DNA from 3 places in the Streptomyces sp. NPDC088766 genome. Region 3 is predicted to be linked to each of the others. Evidence: riboswitches for the same ligand, from Rfam matches in the RefSeq annotation. Region 3 holds a riboswitch; each other region holds the start of a gene.
The links. Region 3 has a riboswitch for cyclic di-AMP ahead of ACIP5W_RS20650 (transglycosylase SLT domain-containing protein). Riboswitches for the same ligand answer to the same signal wherever they lie in the genome.
Positions count from the first base shown of each region.

Region 1: another riboswitch for cyclic di-AMP. It lies ahead of ACIP5W_RS00735 (NlpC/P60 family protein); the one in region 3 lies ahead of ACIP5W_RS20650 (transglycosylase SLT domain-containing protein).
Region 2: another riboswitch for cyclic di-AMP. It lies ahead of ACIP5W_RS02930 (peptidoglycan DD-metalloendopeptidase family protein); the one in region 3 lies ahead of ACIP5W_RS20650 (transglycosylase SLT domain-containing protein).

Region 1 covers NZ_JBIVKQ010000001.1:161,256-166,186, forward strand. Annotated here, with positions in the region: gene ACIP5W_RS00730 (tellurite resistance/C4-dicarboxylate transporter family protein) at 1-620, opposite strand, end outside; gene ACIP5W_RS00735 (NlpC/P60 family protein) at 771-1,931, opposite strand; cyclic di-AMP (ydaO/yuaA leader) riboswitch at 1,982-2,149, opposite strand; gene pcrA (DNA helicase PcrA) at 2,381-4,867, shown strand.
Region 2 covers NZ_JBIVKQ010000002.1:46,390-51,320, reverse strand. Annotated here, with positions in the region: gene ACIP5W_RS02935 (SGNH/GDSL hydrolase family protein) at 1-136, opposite strand, end outside; gene ACIP5W_RS02930 (peptidoglycan DD-metalloendopeptidase family protein) at 353-1,354, opposite strand; cyclic di-AMP (ydaO/yuaA leader) riboswitch at 1,359-1,520, opposite strand; gene ACIP5W_RS02925 (tyrosine-protein phosphatase) at 2,072-2,869, shown strand; gene ACIP5W_RS02920 (DUF6126 family protein) at 2,916-3,038, opposite strand; gene ACIP5W_RS02915 (helix-turn-helix domain-containing protein) at 3,035-3,667, opposite strand; gene ACIP5W_RS02910 (aspartate aminotransferase family protein) at 3,741-4,931, opposite strand, start outside.
Region 3 covers NZ_JBIVKQ010000014.1:77,218-82,148, reverse strand. Annotated here, with positions in the region: gene ACIP5W_RS20655 (HAD family hydrolase) at 339-1,163, shown strand; gene ACIP5W_RS20650 (transglycosylase SLT domain-containing protein) at 1,231-1,713, opposite strand; cyclic di-AMP (ydaO/yuaA leader) riboswitch at 1,719-1,899, opposite strand; gene ACIP5W_RS20645 (polyprenyl synthetase family protein) at 2,885-3,895, shown strand; gene ACIP5W_RS20640 (outer membrane lipoprotein carrier protein LolA) at 4,271-4,931, shown strand, end outside.

The DNA.
Region 1 (4,931 bases), on a different contig from region 3:
GACCCGGCCAGCGCCGAGATGGCGAGCGCCCCGCACGCCACCCAGTGGTCCCCGGGACCTTCCCGCACCTGCCGCGGGTCGAAGCGGGCCAGCGCGAGGCCGTAGAGGACGAGGCCCAGCCAGAACAGCGCCAGTGCCGCGTGCGCCGGCCAGGCCGTCGACTCGGCCCGCGCCAGACTCGCCGCGAGCACCGCGAGCCCCTGGGTCGCCACACAGCACAGGAACACCGATCCGGGCATGCGCCGGCCCCAGCGCCGTACGACGTTCACCAGGAGCACCGGCCACAGCACTGCGGCCAGGGCCAGCAGCGCCCAGGCGAGGGCCGGCCGGCCGGCCGCGGTGAGCCTGGTGCCGAGGACGGCGGTGGCCGCCACGGCCGTGAGCGCCCCCGGCACGGCCGCCTCGGCCCGCCACCGCTCGTGCTCCCGCACCAGCCGCAGGACGAAGTCCGCCGCCAGCGCCAGCCAGGCCGCACAGGCCGCCGCCAGAGCGATGCGGGACAGGACGTCGTACCCCGTCTGAAGCAGGCCGACCGACAGGACGCCGGTCGCCATCACGGCGGCCCCGGCCGCCGGGGGACGCTGCGCCCACCAGACGCGGAGGGAAGAAGTGCGGGGCATGCCGCCGATGCTAGGGAGGGCGCGGCGGCTTCCCCCGGTGCACGCGCGCGTGGGCGGCGAAAAACGCGCGGGCGCGGGACACGTGGGCGCACGGGCCGCGTGGGGACGCGGACCCGGCCCCCGTGCGCGGTGCTCCGTCAGGGTGCTCCGTCAGGCCGGGCGCACCACGCTGTGGATCGACGACTCCCCGTCGTAGTAGATCGACTCCTCGCGCACGTACGCGCCGGGCTTCGGGGCGTGGATCATCATGCCGTTGCCGATGTAGATGCCGACGTGGGTGACGTCGGCGTAGAAGAAGACCAGGTCACCGGGTTGTGCGGCGGAGAGGGAGACCGTGGTGCCGGCGTTCACCTGGTCGTAGGTGACGCGCGGCAGGGAGACGCCGGCGGCCTTCCAGGCGGCCTGGGTGAGACCGGAGCAGTCGTAGGAGTCCGGACCGGTCGCACCCCACACGTACGGCTTGCCGATCTGCGCGCGGGCGAACGCCAGCGCCTTCTCGGCCTTGGTGGCGTACGAGGAGTCCGTGGACGTGGACGTGGACGTGGACGTGGAGGGGGAGTTGGAGGGGGACGACGAGGACGTCGACGTGCCGGTGCCCGCCGGATCCGGCGAGCCGGCGCTCTCCTGCTGCGCGGCCGCCTGCGCCGCCTGCTGCTCGGCCAGCTCGGCGGCCTTGCGGGCGGCCTCCTGCCGCTTGCGCTCCTCGATCTTCGCCAGCCGCGCCTTCTCCTCGGCCGTCAGCTGCGACAGCAGCGCGCGGGCGGAGCCCAGCTTCTTCTGGACGGCGGCCTTGGCGGTCCTCAGGTCGTTCTGCGAGTCGGTCAGCGTCTGGAGGCTCCGGGAGGCCTCCTGGCGCTTCTTCATCGTCTCCGCCTGGTCGGCGAAGTAGTCGTCCACCGCGCCCTTCTGGCGGTCGGTCACCCGCCCCATCAGCTGCGTCTGGTCGAAGTAGTCCTGCGGGGAGTCCGCGAGCAGGAGGGTCGCCGTGTCGGGGGCGGAGGCGCCGGTGCGGTACTGGGCGGCGGCGTAGGTTCCCAGCTCCTCGCGCGCGTCGTTGAGCTTCTGCGCGCGCTGCGCGACGTCGTCGAGGAGGGTGTCGACCTTCTTGCGCTGCTTGGTCGCCTTCTCCTTGGCGGCGTTGTACTTCTCGGTGGCCGACTCCGCCTGCCGGTAGAGGTCGTCGACCTTCTTCTCGACCTCCTCCAGGCTCGGCCTGTCGTCGGTGGAGGGGGCGGCGTTGGCCGTCTGCGAGAGCAGGGCCACCGAGGTGAGGGCGGCGGTGGCGAGAGCGGGCGTGCGGATGCCCGCCATGCGCGTGCTCGCGGTGCGCGGCTTGCGGTGCTGCGACGCCAAGGGAGGCGACTCCTTCCATGCTCCGCCTACCGGGTTAGCTGTCGGGTTCGGGCGAATGCTTGGAAGGGTTGCCCTACGGCTCTGCTCCCGCAGGAGTGAGCCGATTCACCCCAAGTTCTCGGTGGGTCCCCGGCTCCGGCTGCCGCGGGGCACACCGGACTCGGCGGAGGCCGCGCGGCCCGGCGAGGTTCGCCGGAAGGGGTCGAGCGGCCTGCCCGGCACGGTAGCCAACTGGTGTGGCCCCTGTGAAGGTTGGTGGGTGATATGCCCGATACATTTTCGTGACCTCCGGACGTTTCGCCGTTCGCGGTCACCGACGGTGCAAGGGGCGCCCCGGTCGGTGAGGGGCCGGGATGTTTCCCGGACGGCCTCGGGTTGTCGGTGGGGCGGCCTAGACTCGGAGAGCGATGAGCAGCCTCTTTGACGACAGCTTCCTGGCGGACCTCCAGGCCCCCCGCGGCCACGACGAGGAACCCCCGCCGCCGCCCGAGGACGATCACTCTCCGGAACCGGTTCCGGACGATCTGTTCGGCGGGAAGTTCGACGTGCCGCCGGACCGGGACACCCACTACCGCGACGGCGCCCCGCGCCCGCCGATCGACGCGGCGGCGCTCCTGGAGGGGCTCAACGAGAACCAGCGCGCAGCCGTCGTCCACTCCGGCACCCCGCTGCTCATCGTCGCCGGTGCCGGCTCGGGCAAGACGCGCGTGCTGACCCACCGCATCGCCCACCTCCTCGCCGAGCGGCACGTCCATCCGGGCCAGATCCTCGCGATCACCTTCACCAACAAGGCCGCGGGCGAGATGAAGGAGCGCGTCGAGCAGCTCGTCGGCCCGCGGGCGAACGCGATGTGGGTGATGACCTTCCACAGCGCGTGCGTGCGCATCCTGCGCCGTGAGAGCAAGCGGCTCGGCTTCACCTCGTCGTTCTCGATCTACGACGCCGCCGACTCCAAGCGCCTGATGGCCCTGGTCTGCCGCGACCTGGACCTCGACCCCAAGCGCTACCCGCCCAAGTCCTTCAGCGCCAAGATCAGCAACCTCAAGAACGAGCTGATCGACGAGGAGGACTTCGCCGCCCGGGCCGCCGACGGCTTCGAGAAGACCCTCGCGCAGGCCTACGCCATGTACCAGTCGCGGCTGCGCGAGGCGAACGCCCTCGACTTCGACGACCTGATCATGACGACGGTCAATCTGCTGCGCGCCTTCCCCGACGTCGCCGAGCACTACCGGCGCCGCTTCCGGCACGTCCTCGTCGACGAGTACCAGGACACCAACCACGCCCAGTACGCCCTGGTCAGGGAGCTCGTCGGGTCCGTCGAACAGCCGGTGGACGCACCGCGGAACGCGCACGACCTGCCCCCTGCCGAGCTGTGCGTCGTGGGTGACGCCGACCAGTCGATCTACGCCTTCCGCGGGGCGACCATCCGCAACATCCTCCAGTTCGAGGAGGACTACCCGGACGCCACCACGATCCTGCTGGAGCAGAACTACCGCTCCACCCAGACGATCCTCACCGCCGCCAACGCCGTCATCGAGCGCAACGAGTCCCGCCGTCCCAAGAACCTGTGGACCAACGCGGGTGAGGGCGCGCGCATCACCGGCTATGTCGCCGACACCGAGCACGACGAGGCGCAGTTCGTCGCCGACGAGATAGACCGCCTCACGGACGCGGGCAAGGCCAAGGCCGGTGACGTCGCCGTCTTCTACCGGACCAACGCCCAGTCCCGCGTCTTCGAAGAGGTCTTCATCCGCGTCGGCCTGCCCTACAAGGTCGTCGGCGGCGTCCGCTTCTACGAGCGCAAGGAGGTCCGGGACGTCCTGGCCTACCTGCGCGTCCTCGCCAACCCCGAGGACTCGGTGCCGCTGCGCCGCATCCTCAACGTGCCCAAGCGCGGCATCGGCGAGCGCGCCGAGGCGATGATCGACGCCCTCTCCCAGCGCGAGAGGATCAGCTTCCCGCAGGCCCTCAAGCGCGTCGACGAGGCCTACGGCATGGCCGCGCGCTCCACGAACGCCGTCAAGCGGTTCAACACGCTGATGGAGGAGCTGCGCACGGTCGTCGAGTCGGGCGCGGGACCGGCGACCGTCCTGGAGGCCGTGCTCGAACGCACCGGCTACCTGGCCGAGTTGCAGGCCTCCACCGACCCGCAGGACGAGACCCGCATCGAGAACCTCCAGGAACTCGCCGCCGTGGCCCTGGAGTTCGAGCAGGAGTCCGGCGAGGGCGAGGCGACCGGCTCGCTCTCCGACTTCCTGGAGCGGGTCGCGCTGGTCGCCGACTCCGACCAGATCCCGGACGAGGGCGAGGACGGCTCGGGCGTCATCACGCTCATGACCCTCCACACCGCCAAGGGCCTGGAGTTCCCGGTCGTCTTCCTCACCGGCATGGAGGACGGCGTGTTCCCGCACATGCGCGCCCTCGGCCAGACCAAGGAGCTGGAGGAGGAGCGCCGCCTGGCCTACGTCGGCATCACCCGCGCGCGGGAGCGGCTCTACCTGACGCGCTCGGCGCTGCGCAGCGCCTGGGGGCAGCCGTCGTACAACCCGCCCTCGCGGTTCCTGGAGGAGATCCCGGCTGCGCACGTGGACTGGAAGCGGACGGGGGCGACCTCGCCCCTGTCCTCCGGCCCGGTGTCCGGGGTGGCGGCCTCGTTGTCGTCGTCCCGCTCGCGTTCCTCGGCGGCCGGCGCGTCCGGCTTCGCCACGCGGCGCACCTCGGAGAAGCCGGTGATCGCCCTGGCCGTCGGCGACCGCGTCACCCACGACCAGTTCGGCCTCGGCACCGTCGTCGGTGTGAAGGGCACGGGCGCCAACGCGGAGGCGACGGTCGACTTCGGCGAGGCCAAGCCGAAGCGGCTGCTGCTGCGGTACGCGCCGGTGGAGAAGCTGTAGCGCGCACGGCATGAGCCCCCGGCGTCAGGCCGACGGCGGGGGCTCAGCGCGGAGTTGCGAAGGG
Region 2 (4,931 bases), on a different contig from region 3:
GGAAGTCGCCTTCGGGCCGCCGGTCCGCGAGGAGCACCGCGAACCGGTCTGCCCAGCCGACGAACCTCCCGTCGGGACCGGGGTCGCCGACGCCCTCGGTGAAGCTGTCCCCCACCGCCACGTACGACCCGATCACTGAACTGTTGTCATTCTTCGAATCGTCTGCCACAGCCGTTCATGATTCACCTTCGAATGTGACCTACGCGACCGTAGGCAAGGGTTGACGGGCGGTGAGATAAGCCACTCCTAAAGACTTGGCCAATGCGGGAATAAGGCGGGAACGCCGAAGGCCGGCCCCCGGGATCGGGGGCCGGCCTTCGGCGGCATGTCGGGCGGGAGGCCGAACGGTGCGTCAGCCGACGGAGACGCCGTGCGAGCGGAGGTAGGCGACCGGGTCGACGTCCGAGCCGTAGCCGGGACCGGTGCGGATCTCGAAGTGCAGGTGCGGGCCGGTCACGTTGCCGGTGGCGCCGGAGAGGCCGACCTGCTGACCGGCGGAGACGGACTGGCCGGCCGAGACGGAGAGCGAGGACAGGTGGGCGTACTGGGCGTAGAAGCCGTCGGCGAGCTTGATGACGACCTGGTTGCCGTACGCGCCGCCCCAGCCCGCGGAGACGACCGTGCCCGCGCCGACGGCCTTGAGCGAGGTGCCGGTGGGGACGACGAAGTCGACACCGGTGTGGTACCCGCTGGACCACATGCTGCCGGACATCTTGTACGGGGTGCCGACGGTCGCGCCGGAGACCGGGAGGGCGAAGCCGGTGGCGGCGGTGGTGTTCTCGGCGGCCTGCGTGGTGGACGCCTTCGAGGAGTCCGAGGAGGACGCCTTGGATGGCGCCGCCGACTTCGAGGAGGCCGTCGGCTTCGACGACTTCGCGGTGGAGCCCGAGGACTGCTTCGAGGAGGAGGAACCGGATGAACCAGATGAAGCGGACGGCGACTTGGTCGCGCCCGTCGCGGCCTTCGCGCCGATCGACAGCTTCAGACCCGGGTGGATCAGCGACGGGTCGTTTCCGACGGCCTCACGGTTGTCCGCGTAGAGCCGGGTCCAGCCGCCGCTGACGTCCTGCTCGTCCGCGATCTTGGAGAGGTAGTCGCCGGAACGCACCGTGTAGGTCGTGGCGGACTTTGCGGACTTCTGCGCCACGGGAACGGCCTGGACGGCCTTTTCCGGGGCGGCGGAGAGCGCGGAGACCGCGGAGACCGCCTGCGTCGCCGACTGCGACGGTGCGGCGTGCGCACCGGTGGCCCCGATGAGCGGGAGGGCGAGCGCGGCGCCGCCGGTTCCGGCGGCGGCGATGGAGCGGGTGAAGCGCTGGGGCTTCGGACGACGGTGCTTACCCTTGGCGGGCATGACGAATTCCTCTCCGGCGCCTGCGAGGTGAGCTGTCGGGTGCGGACTGGAGATGTCCGGCCGCGCCGGGGCGCGGCTGTACCCCTAGCCGTTCCGGAGACCGGAACAGGCGGTACTGCCTGTGGGTCCCCCGCTCCTGCCGTTCACGGGTGGGTGTGCGGGCTCCGGGCGGCGGCAGGATTGGGCGTCCGTCCGGATTGGTCTGGAACGTAAGCGACCACGACGCACAGGGACAAGCGAAGGTTGTACTCGTCGAGGCTTTCTCTTGATCCCCTGTGGGAATTCCCGGTCACCCTCCGTGAATCGAAAGGCCGTTTTTCCGATGAACAGCGTTGGAAAACAGCCGTATTACGTGGGCATGACGAACGACTCAGGGTCACGGATATGACGCTGCTCACGTGACAGGTCCCCAGAGCTCCTTATTCCAGAGCGAGTTGGAACTAAGGCTTCAATTCGGGCAGAAGCCCCAGATGTGACGCAAATGGGTAACTAGCGCATCAAGGCCACCGCGCACCGGGTACGCGCCCGGTGCGCTCTCCCGGGAGGACCGCCGGCGGATGCGGGCGTCGGACCCCTGGTTCGAACAGGACGGTGGAGGCCTCGAAGGCCTGGTCGAGGACCCGTTTGCCCCAGGCATCCATGTCGTATGGTCAAGGAGGTGTTCCGGTGGCCACGTCGAGCCGCGCCGGCCGGGACCGACGACCGGGAGGAGCCCCCGTGACGCAGCAGATCCCGTCGACCGAGCCCGAACTGACCGGAGTGCGCAACTTCCGGGACGTGGGCGGCCTGCCGACCGTCGACGGCCGGCGGGTCCGCCAGGGCGTGCTGTTCCGCAGCGGACATCTCGCGCACGCCACGGACGAGGACGCCGCGTTCCTGGCCTCGCTGGGTCTGCACACGGTCTTCGACTTCCGCAACGCGGCGGACCAGAGGCTGGAGGGCCCGGACGTCGAACTGCCGGGCGTGCGCAACGTGAACCTGCCGCTCTCCGATCCGGCGGACGGGGCCGAGTTCTGGAAGATGGTCCGCGACGGCGACATCGAGCAGCTGCGGGAGATCCTCGGCGACGGCAAGGCGGCCGGCCGGATGATCGCCTCCTACCGCTCGGTCGTGACGGAGCGCACGGACGAGCACTCGCGCGTGCTGCACTCCCTCGCCGAGGACAGCGTCCCGGTGCTCATGCACTGCGCGGCGGGCAAGGACCGGGCCGGCCTGTCCATCGCCGTGACGCTGCTCGCGGTGGGCGTGGAGCACGAGGCGATCCTTGCCGACTACCTGGAGTCCAACGCCAAGCACCGCCGCTACAAGGTGCGCCGCAACGGCACCTCCGCCGAGGCGTACTCCCCCGAGGTCATGGAGCTGCTGAGCCCCCTCTTCGACGCCCGCGCCGAGTACCTCGCGGCCGCTTTCCACACCATCGAGGAGACCTGGGGCGGTGTCGAGGCCTACCTGGAGCAGGGCCTCGGGCTGGCCCCGGAGACCCGCGAGCGGCTCCGGGAGCGCCTGCTCGACTGAGCGGGCACTCCCGGCATCCGGTCCGGCCTGCGGCGTCCGGCGCTGTCTACTGCTTGGCGCCGACCTCGAACAGCAGCCAGAGGAACCCGGCGAAGAGATGCCCCACCGCGATGTAGATGATCAGCCGGATCCACAGGCTCCGGGGGAACTTCTCCTCCATGTCGCTCATGACGTCTCTCCAGGGGTGGGGCCGAGGCACAGCGCGGCCGTCGGGCTCTGCAACAGGGTGTGGACGAACAGCAGGTCGACCCCGTCGGGGTCCTGGGCGGCGATGCGGTGCGGGGTCAGCGAGTCGAAGTGCGCGCTGTCGCCGGGCCCGAGCAGATGGGTGGTGTCCCCGAGGCGCAGCCGCAGCCGGCCGCGCAGGACGTACAGCCACTCCTCGCCGGGATGCACCCGCACGATGTCGCTCTGCGAGCCGTACGGCACCTGCACGTGCAGCGCCTGCATGCCCCGGCCCGGGGCGCCGGACTGCCGGTAGGTCCAGCCGCCCGCGTGGGTGGGCTCCATGTCCGCGGCGCGCACGACGGCGTCCCGGTCGGCGACCGTCTCGCCGAGCAGTTCCGAGACGGTCGTACCGTAGACACGGGCGAGCGCGAGCAGCATCGGCAGCGAGGGCTGGCGCTGTCCGGTCTCCAGCCGGGAGAGGTGGGCCGGCGACAGCCCGGCCGTGCGGGCCGCGCCCTCCAGGGTGAGGGAGGCGCGCCGGCGCAGGGCGCGCAGCTGCGGCGCGACGACGCCGAGGTCGTCCACCGGCCCGGACTCGGGCCCGGCCTCCTCGGGAGTGGGGTGGCTCATGCCTTCATTCAGCCGGAACTTTGCCTCTGCGGCAAATTTCTTGCCTCAGAGGCAAAGGGTTTTCGGAGGGGCTCTACCGGTTGGCCACCGCCTGCTTGATCAGCGTCCGGCCGAAGTCCCAGACGAGCCCGCCACCATTGTGCGCGTCGTCCATCACCTCGGTGAAGGCGTCCACGAACCGGTCCACCTCCCGCTCCCCCACGACCAGGGGCGGGATCAGCTTGATCACCTCCAGATGGTCGCCGGAGACCTGGGTGAGGATGCGGTGCCGCTGGAGCAGCGGGACGACCACCATCTGCGCGAACAGCCCCTTGCGGGCCGCCTGGAGCATGGTCCAGCGGCTGCGCAGCTTCAGCGAGCGGGGCTTCCCGAACTCGATGCCGACCATCAGGCCCCGCCCGCGGACGTCGGCGAGCAGCTCGTACTTGTCGATCAGCGCCGTGAGCCGGGACTTCAGCAGCGCCCCGGTCACGCGGGCGTTCGCGACGATCTGCTCGTTCTCCATCACCGACAGCACGGCCAGCCCGGCCGCCATGGCCTGCGCGTTGGACCCGAAGCTCGCCGAGTGCACCAGCACCCGGTCCATGGACGAGTAGACCTTCTTGAAGATCCAGTCCTTGCCGAGCGTGGCGCCGACCGGCACATAGCCGCCGGAGAGCGCCTTGGCGACGCAGACCAGGTCGGGTTCGACCCCCTCCTCGTGCTGGTGGGCGTAGAAGTCCCCGGTCCGGCCGAGGCCGGTCTGCACCTCGTCGGCGATGAGCAGCGCCCTGTGGCGGCGCAGCAGCTCCTGGGCGGAGCGCAGGTAACCGGGCGGGGCCTCGTACACCCCCTTGCCCTGGATCGGCTCGACGATCAGCGCGGCCACATCGCCCTTGCTCAGCTCCCGCGCCAGCGCGTCGAGATCGCCGAGGGGTACGGCGGTGTCGGGCAGCAGCGGCGCGAAGCCGTCCCGGAACCCGCCCTCGCCGTTGACCGACAGGGAGCCCGTGGTCAGCCCGTGGAAGGCGTGGTCGCAGTACAGGACCCTGGGCCTGCCGGTGGCGTACCGGGCGAACTTCAGCGCGGTCTCCACGGCCTCGGTGCCGCTGTTGCCGAAGAAGACCCGGTCCAGGTGCGGGCTGTGGGCGAGGAGCTTCTCCGCCAGCAGTCCGGGCAGCGGCTGGCAGTCGAAGCGGGTGAGGTCGGCGAGCGAGGCGTCGAGGACGTCGTGCAGCGCCTTGCGGACGACGGGGTGGTGGCGGCCGAGGCCCATCACCCCGAA
Region 3 (4,931 bases):
CCTGACCCCCCGATCAAGTCCCCCCTGGACTGTCTGGACGGTACCGCTCCAGGTACCGGGGCGGTAGGTAGCGGACCATGTTGTTGCCAACCGGTGCATAGGCCTTCAACGTCCCTGTACCCGGCGTTGCGGCGGAAAGCCGTTTCCCGCATGAACGGTGCCGAACGGGACGGGGCGGCGCCGGACCCCGGACGGAGCGGGCCTGGACGCCGGACGGAGCGGGCCGGAGCGGGATGGCCCGGGGGTCGGACGCGGGAAGCCCCGGGGCCCGGACGGCAAGGGAGCGGGCGCCGGACCGGAAGTGAGTCGGAGCCCCCTGCGGTCCGTATTCTCTGATCATGGCCGCACCCACCGCACCCGCCGCGCGCTGCGCGTACTCCCTCGTCGCCACCGACCTGGACGGAACGCTCCTGCGCGGCGACGACACCTTCTCCGACCGGTCGCTCGACGCGCTCGCGAGGGTGGCGGCCGCAGGCGCCCGCCACCTCGTGGTGACCGGCCGGCCGGCCCCCCGCGTACGGCCGCTGCTGGACGTCCTGCGCGGACGGGGGCTCGCGGTGTGCGGACAGGGCGCGCAGTTGTACGACGCCGGAGCGGACCGTCTGCTGTGGTCGGTCGCCCTGGACCGGGAGCTGGCCGAGACGGCGCTCGGCAAGATCGAGGCCGAGGTGGGCGAGGTGTACGCGGCGGTCGACCAGGACGGCGTCGACGGGCTCACGCTCATCGAACCGGGCTATCTGATGCCGCACCCGACGCTGCCGGCCCTGCGCGTCGGAGCGCGCGACGACCTGTGGTGCGAGCCGATCAGCAAGGTTCTGCTGCGCCATCCCACCCTGTCCGACGACGAGTTGGCGGCGACGGCCCGTTCGGTGGTCGGCTCGCTGGCCACCGTCACGATGTCCGGGCCGGGCACGGTGGAGCTCCAGCCGTGCGGCGTCACCAAGGCGACCGGACTGGCCCTGGCGGCCGAGCACCTCGGGCTGCGGCCGCAGGACACGATCGCCTTCGGCGACATGCCCAACGACCTCCCGATGTTCGACTGGGCGGCGCACGGCGTGGCGATGGCCAACGCCCATCCGGAACTCAAGGCGGTGGCCGACGAGGTGACGACGTCGAACGAGGACGACGGCGTGGCCGTCGTCCTCGAAAGACTGTTTCCCTAGTCCGGCGGGGCCCTGTCACCGGGGCCTTCGTTTCCCTCCCCCCCCGGTGGGCCGGCGGGAGCGGCCGTCAGTAGGCGCCGAAGACGTTGTCGATCGAGCCGTACCGGTGGGCCGCGTAGTTGCAGGCGGCGGTGATGTTGGCGACCGGGTCGTACGGGTCGAAGGCGGTGCCGTCCACGTGGTACGCGGCGAAGGTCGGGTCGATGACCTGGAGCAGGCCCTTGGACGGGATGCCCGCGGCCGCGTTGGAGTCCCACAGGTTGATGGCGTTCGGGTTGCCGGAGGACTCGCGCATGACGTTGCGGTAGATGCCGTCATAGGTGCCCGGAATGCCCTTTTCGGCCATGATCGCGAGGGACTCGCGGATCCAGCCGTCGAGGTTGTTGGTGTACCCGGCCGTGGTGGTGGCGGCCGTGGTGGCCGACGTCGTGGTGGCCGCGGAGGCGCTGGTCGAGCCGATGAGCGGGAGGGCCAGCGCGGCGGCGCCGGTGGCGGCGACGGCGAGGGTGCGGGCGAGGCGGGTGCGGCGGTGCTGAACGGCGGCAGGCATGGCGAAAGGTTCCTCTCCGGCGCCTGCGAGGTGAGCTGTCGGGTTCGGACTGGAAAGTGCCCGGCCGGCCGCCGCAGGGGTGCGGCGACGCGACTTCACCCCGAGCCGGCCCGGCACGTGCGTGACGTACGGTCCGGCGACTTACCTGGGTCCCCCGCTCCTGCCGTGCGTGAGTGTCGGTCGATGGGTGCCGGGCGGCGGCAGGATTAGGCGTCTGCCCGACAGGCCGGGAACGTATGCGAGAGCGCATGTCCGGAACAAGTGCCGGATTCACAGATGACACCTATTGACCTTGATCAGTGGCTTATGCCTGCTTGATCCTTTGCGTTCGCCGGGCGTCAACTCACCGACGGGCAAAGCGGAATCACAACTTCCGCAATGGGTCGGCCGTATGTGCGCGCAGTGAGCCAACTCACCAGCGTCCACAAGAGGGGTAAAACGGTCATTGAGCGCCAAGTCCCTTTTAAAGGGGCGTGCGTGGGGTGAGCCTTCGCCGGATCTCGTGGAACGCCGCCTTGCCGCTGCCGCCGTGTGCGGGCGCGTGCCGGAGCCGGGCAGGTCCTCGCGGTCGCCGTCGCCGTGCGCGTCCACGTGTACGGCGGTGTACGCGTACGGCGGTGTGGCCGTGGCTCGCGCGCCGGGGCGGCGCTGCCGGTCGCGTGCCGCGGTGCGGTCGCGGAGCCGGACCGGGGTGTGCTCCAGGAGCGGCCGGCGCGGGCTCGTCCGTCGGTGGGCGCCACGCGCGGGCGTACGGGAGGGTTCCGTCGGGCAGACGGATGCGGAGGTCCTCGTGGCGGTCTCATGGCGGGAGGGCGAGCGGATGCGCAGCTGCGTGGCCCCGTGGGGCCGGCGGGGAGGATGTGTCCGACGGCTGCGGCCGGGAGGGCCCGGGAGGGTCCGGGAGGGTGACGGGGGCGGCCGGGCGGGACCGCCGGTCCGTTCCGCCGCCCGCCCAGGCCGCCCGTACCGGCTGATCGGCGACACACCGGGCATGATCCGGCGCCCTCCGGCCGCTCGGGGCGCGCCTCCCGGTCGGGCGAAGTTCGAGACGGGGGGACGTGGGGCCTGTCGGTGATCGAAACGTGACCGGATACGCTGACTTGAGTGAGGGCAGCGACCTATCGACAAACCGCGTAATCGCCAGAAGACACCAGCAGACAGGAGACCCCTCGTGACCGTCGTCGGGCCGTTCGGGCTGAGCGTGCGGGACCAGGCTCTGGAAGCCGATGTCCAGGCAGGATTGACGGCTGTCGAGGAAGGCTTGCTCGAGGCCACCAAGAGCGAGGTCCCGTTCATCACGGAAGCCGCGCAGCACCTCGTCCGGGCGGGCGGGAAGCGGTTCAGGCCGCTGCTCGTGATGCTCGCCGCACAGTTCGGCGACCCGTACGCGCCCGGTATCGTGCCCTCCGCCGTGGTGGTGGAGCTGACCCACCTGGCCACGCTGTACCACGACGACGTGATGGACGAGGCCGAGGTGCGGCGCGGTGTCCCCAGCGCGAACACCCGCTGGGGGAACTCGGTCGCCGTCCTCACCGGCGACTTCCTGTTCGCCCGTGCCTCGCACATCCTCGCCGACCTCGGGCCCGAGGCGGTGCGGGTGCAGGCGGAGGCGTTCGAGCGGCTCGTCACCGGACAGATCCTGGAGACGGCCGGGCCGACCGACGGCCGGGACCCCGTCGACCACTACCTCGACGTGCTCGGCGGCAAGACCGGGTCGCTGGTCGCGGTGGCGTGCCGGTTCGGCGCGATGATGGCCGGCGCCGACGAGACGGTCGTGCACGTGCTCACCCAGTACGGCGAGCGGCTGGGCGTCGCCTTCCAGCTCGCCGACGACGTGCTCGACATCGCGTCGGACTCGCACGAGTCGGGCAAGACGCCGGGGACGGACCTGCGGGAGGGCATCCCCACGCTGCCGGTGCTGCGGCTGCGCGAGCGGGCCGCCCGGCTGGCCCTGCCCGAGGACATCGGGCTGTGCGAGCTGCTCGACTCCGACCTGAGCGACGACGCCCGGCTCGCCGAGGCGCTCACCGCGCTGCGCGGCCACCCCGCGCTGGAGCAGGCCCGGCGGGACACCGTGCGGTACGCCGAGGAGGCCCGGGCGGCGCTGGTGCCGTTGCGGGAGTGCGACGCGAAGGTGGCGCTGATGGAGCTGTGCGACGCGGTGGTCCACCGGGCGGGATGAGACGCGGTGGTCCACCGGGAGGGTGACGCGTACGGGGCCGGCCCCGCCCACCCCACCCCGGTCTCCGCCCCGCCCGTCCCTGTCCCCGCCCCGTCCCTGTCCCCGCCCCGTCCCGGTCGCCGTCCCACCCCGGTCTCCGCCCCGCCTCACCGGGGCTCCACCCCTCACCCCACCCTGACACCCCGGCCCCCGCGTCATACCCCAGGCGTACGTCGACTTGGGTCCTCGGGCTGACGTAAGCGAGTGGCTGATTTGGTCAGATGGGAGCTACGGAAATCACCACTCCTCACCGATTCGGGTGAGAATGGCGGCTCGGGTGGGGGACGCTGACCCGCGCGACGACCGGCCGCCGCCGACGACGGAGGTAAGGCACACATGGCACCGTACGCATCCGACGACAGCACGCACGCCGGGGAGGCCGACGATCTGCGGGTCGGACGGCGCAGGGCGGTGCGGTACATCGTTCCGGTCACCGTGGTGGGTGTCGCGGCGGCGACGATCGGGCTGGTCCCGGCGCTCGCCGACTCGGGGGACCCCGACCTGCCGAAGATCACCGCACAGCAGCTCATCGAGAAGATCGCCGCGTCGGACGTACAGCAGCTGTCCGGCACGGTGAAGATCACCACCGACCTCGGCCTGCCCGACCTGGGCGGCCTGGAGAGCGGGCTGCTCTCCGGAGCCACCGGGGGCGACGACGGCGGGTCCTCCGCCGACCCCTCCACCAGGCTCACCGAACTCGCCTCCGGCACGCACACCCTGCGCGTCGCCGCCGACGGCCCGGACCGGCAGAAGCTGTCGCTCCTGGAGAGCGCAGCCGAGTACAGCCTCATCCACAACGGCAAGGACGTGTGGGGGTACGACAGCGCCTCCAACGAGGTCCACCACTCCACCACCGAGCAGGGCGCGGCGGCCGAGCCCGTCCCGGCCACGCCCAAGGACCTCACCGACGAGGCCCTGAAGGCCGTCGACGACACCACGTCCGTGACCGTGGACGGCACCGTCCAGGTGGCCGGCCGCGACGCCTACAAGCTGCTGA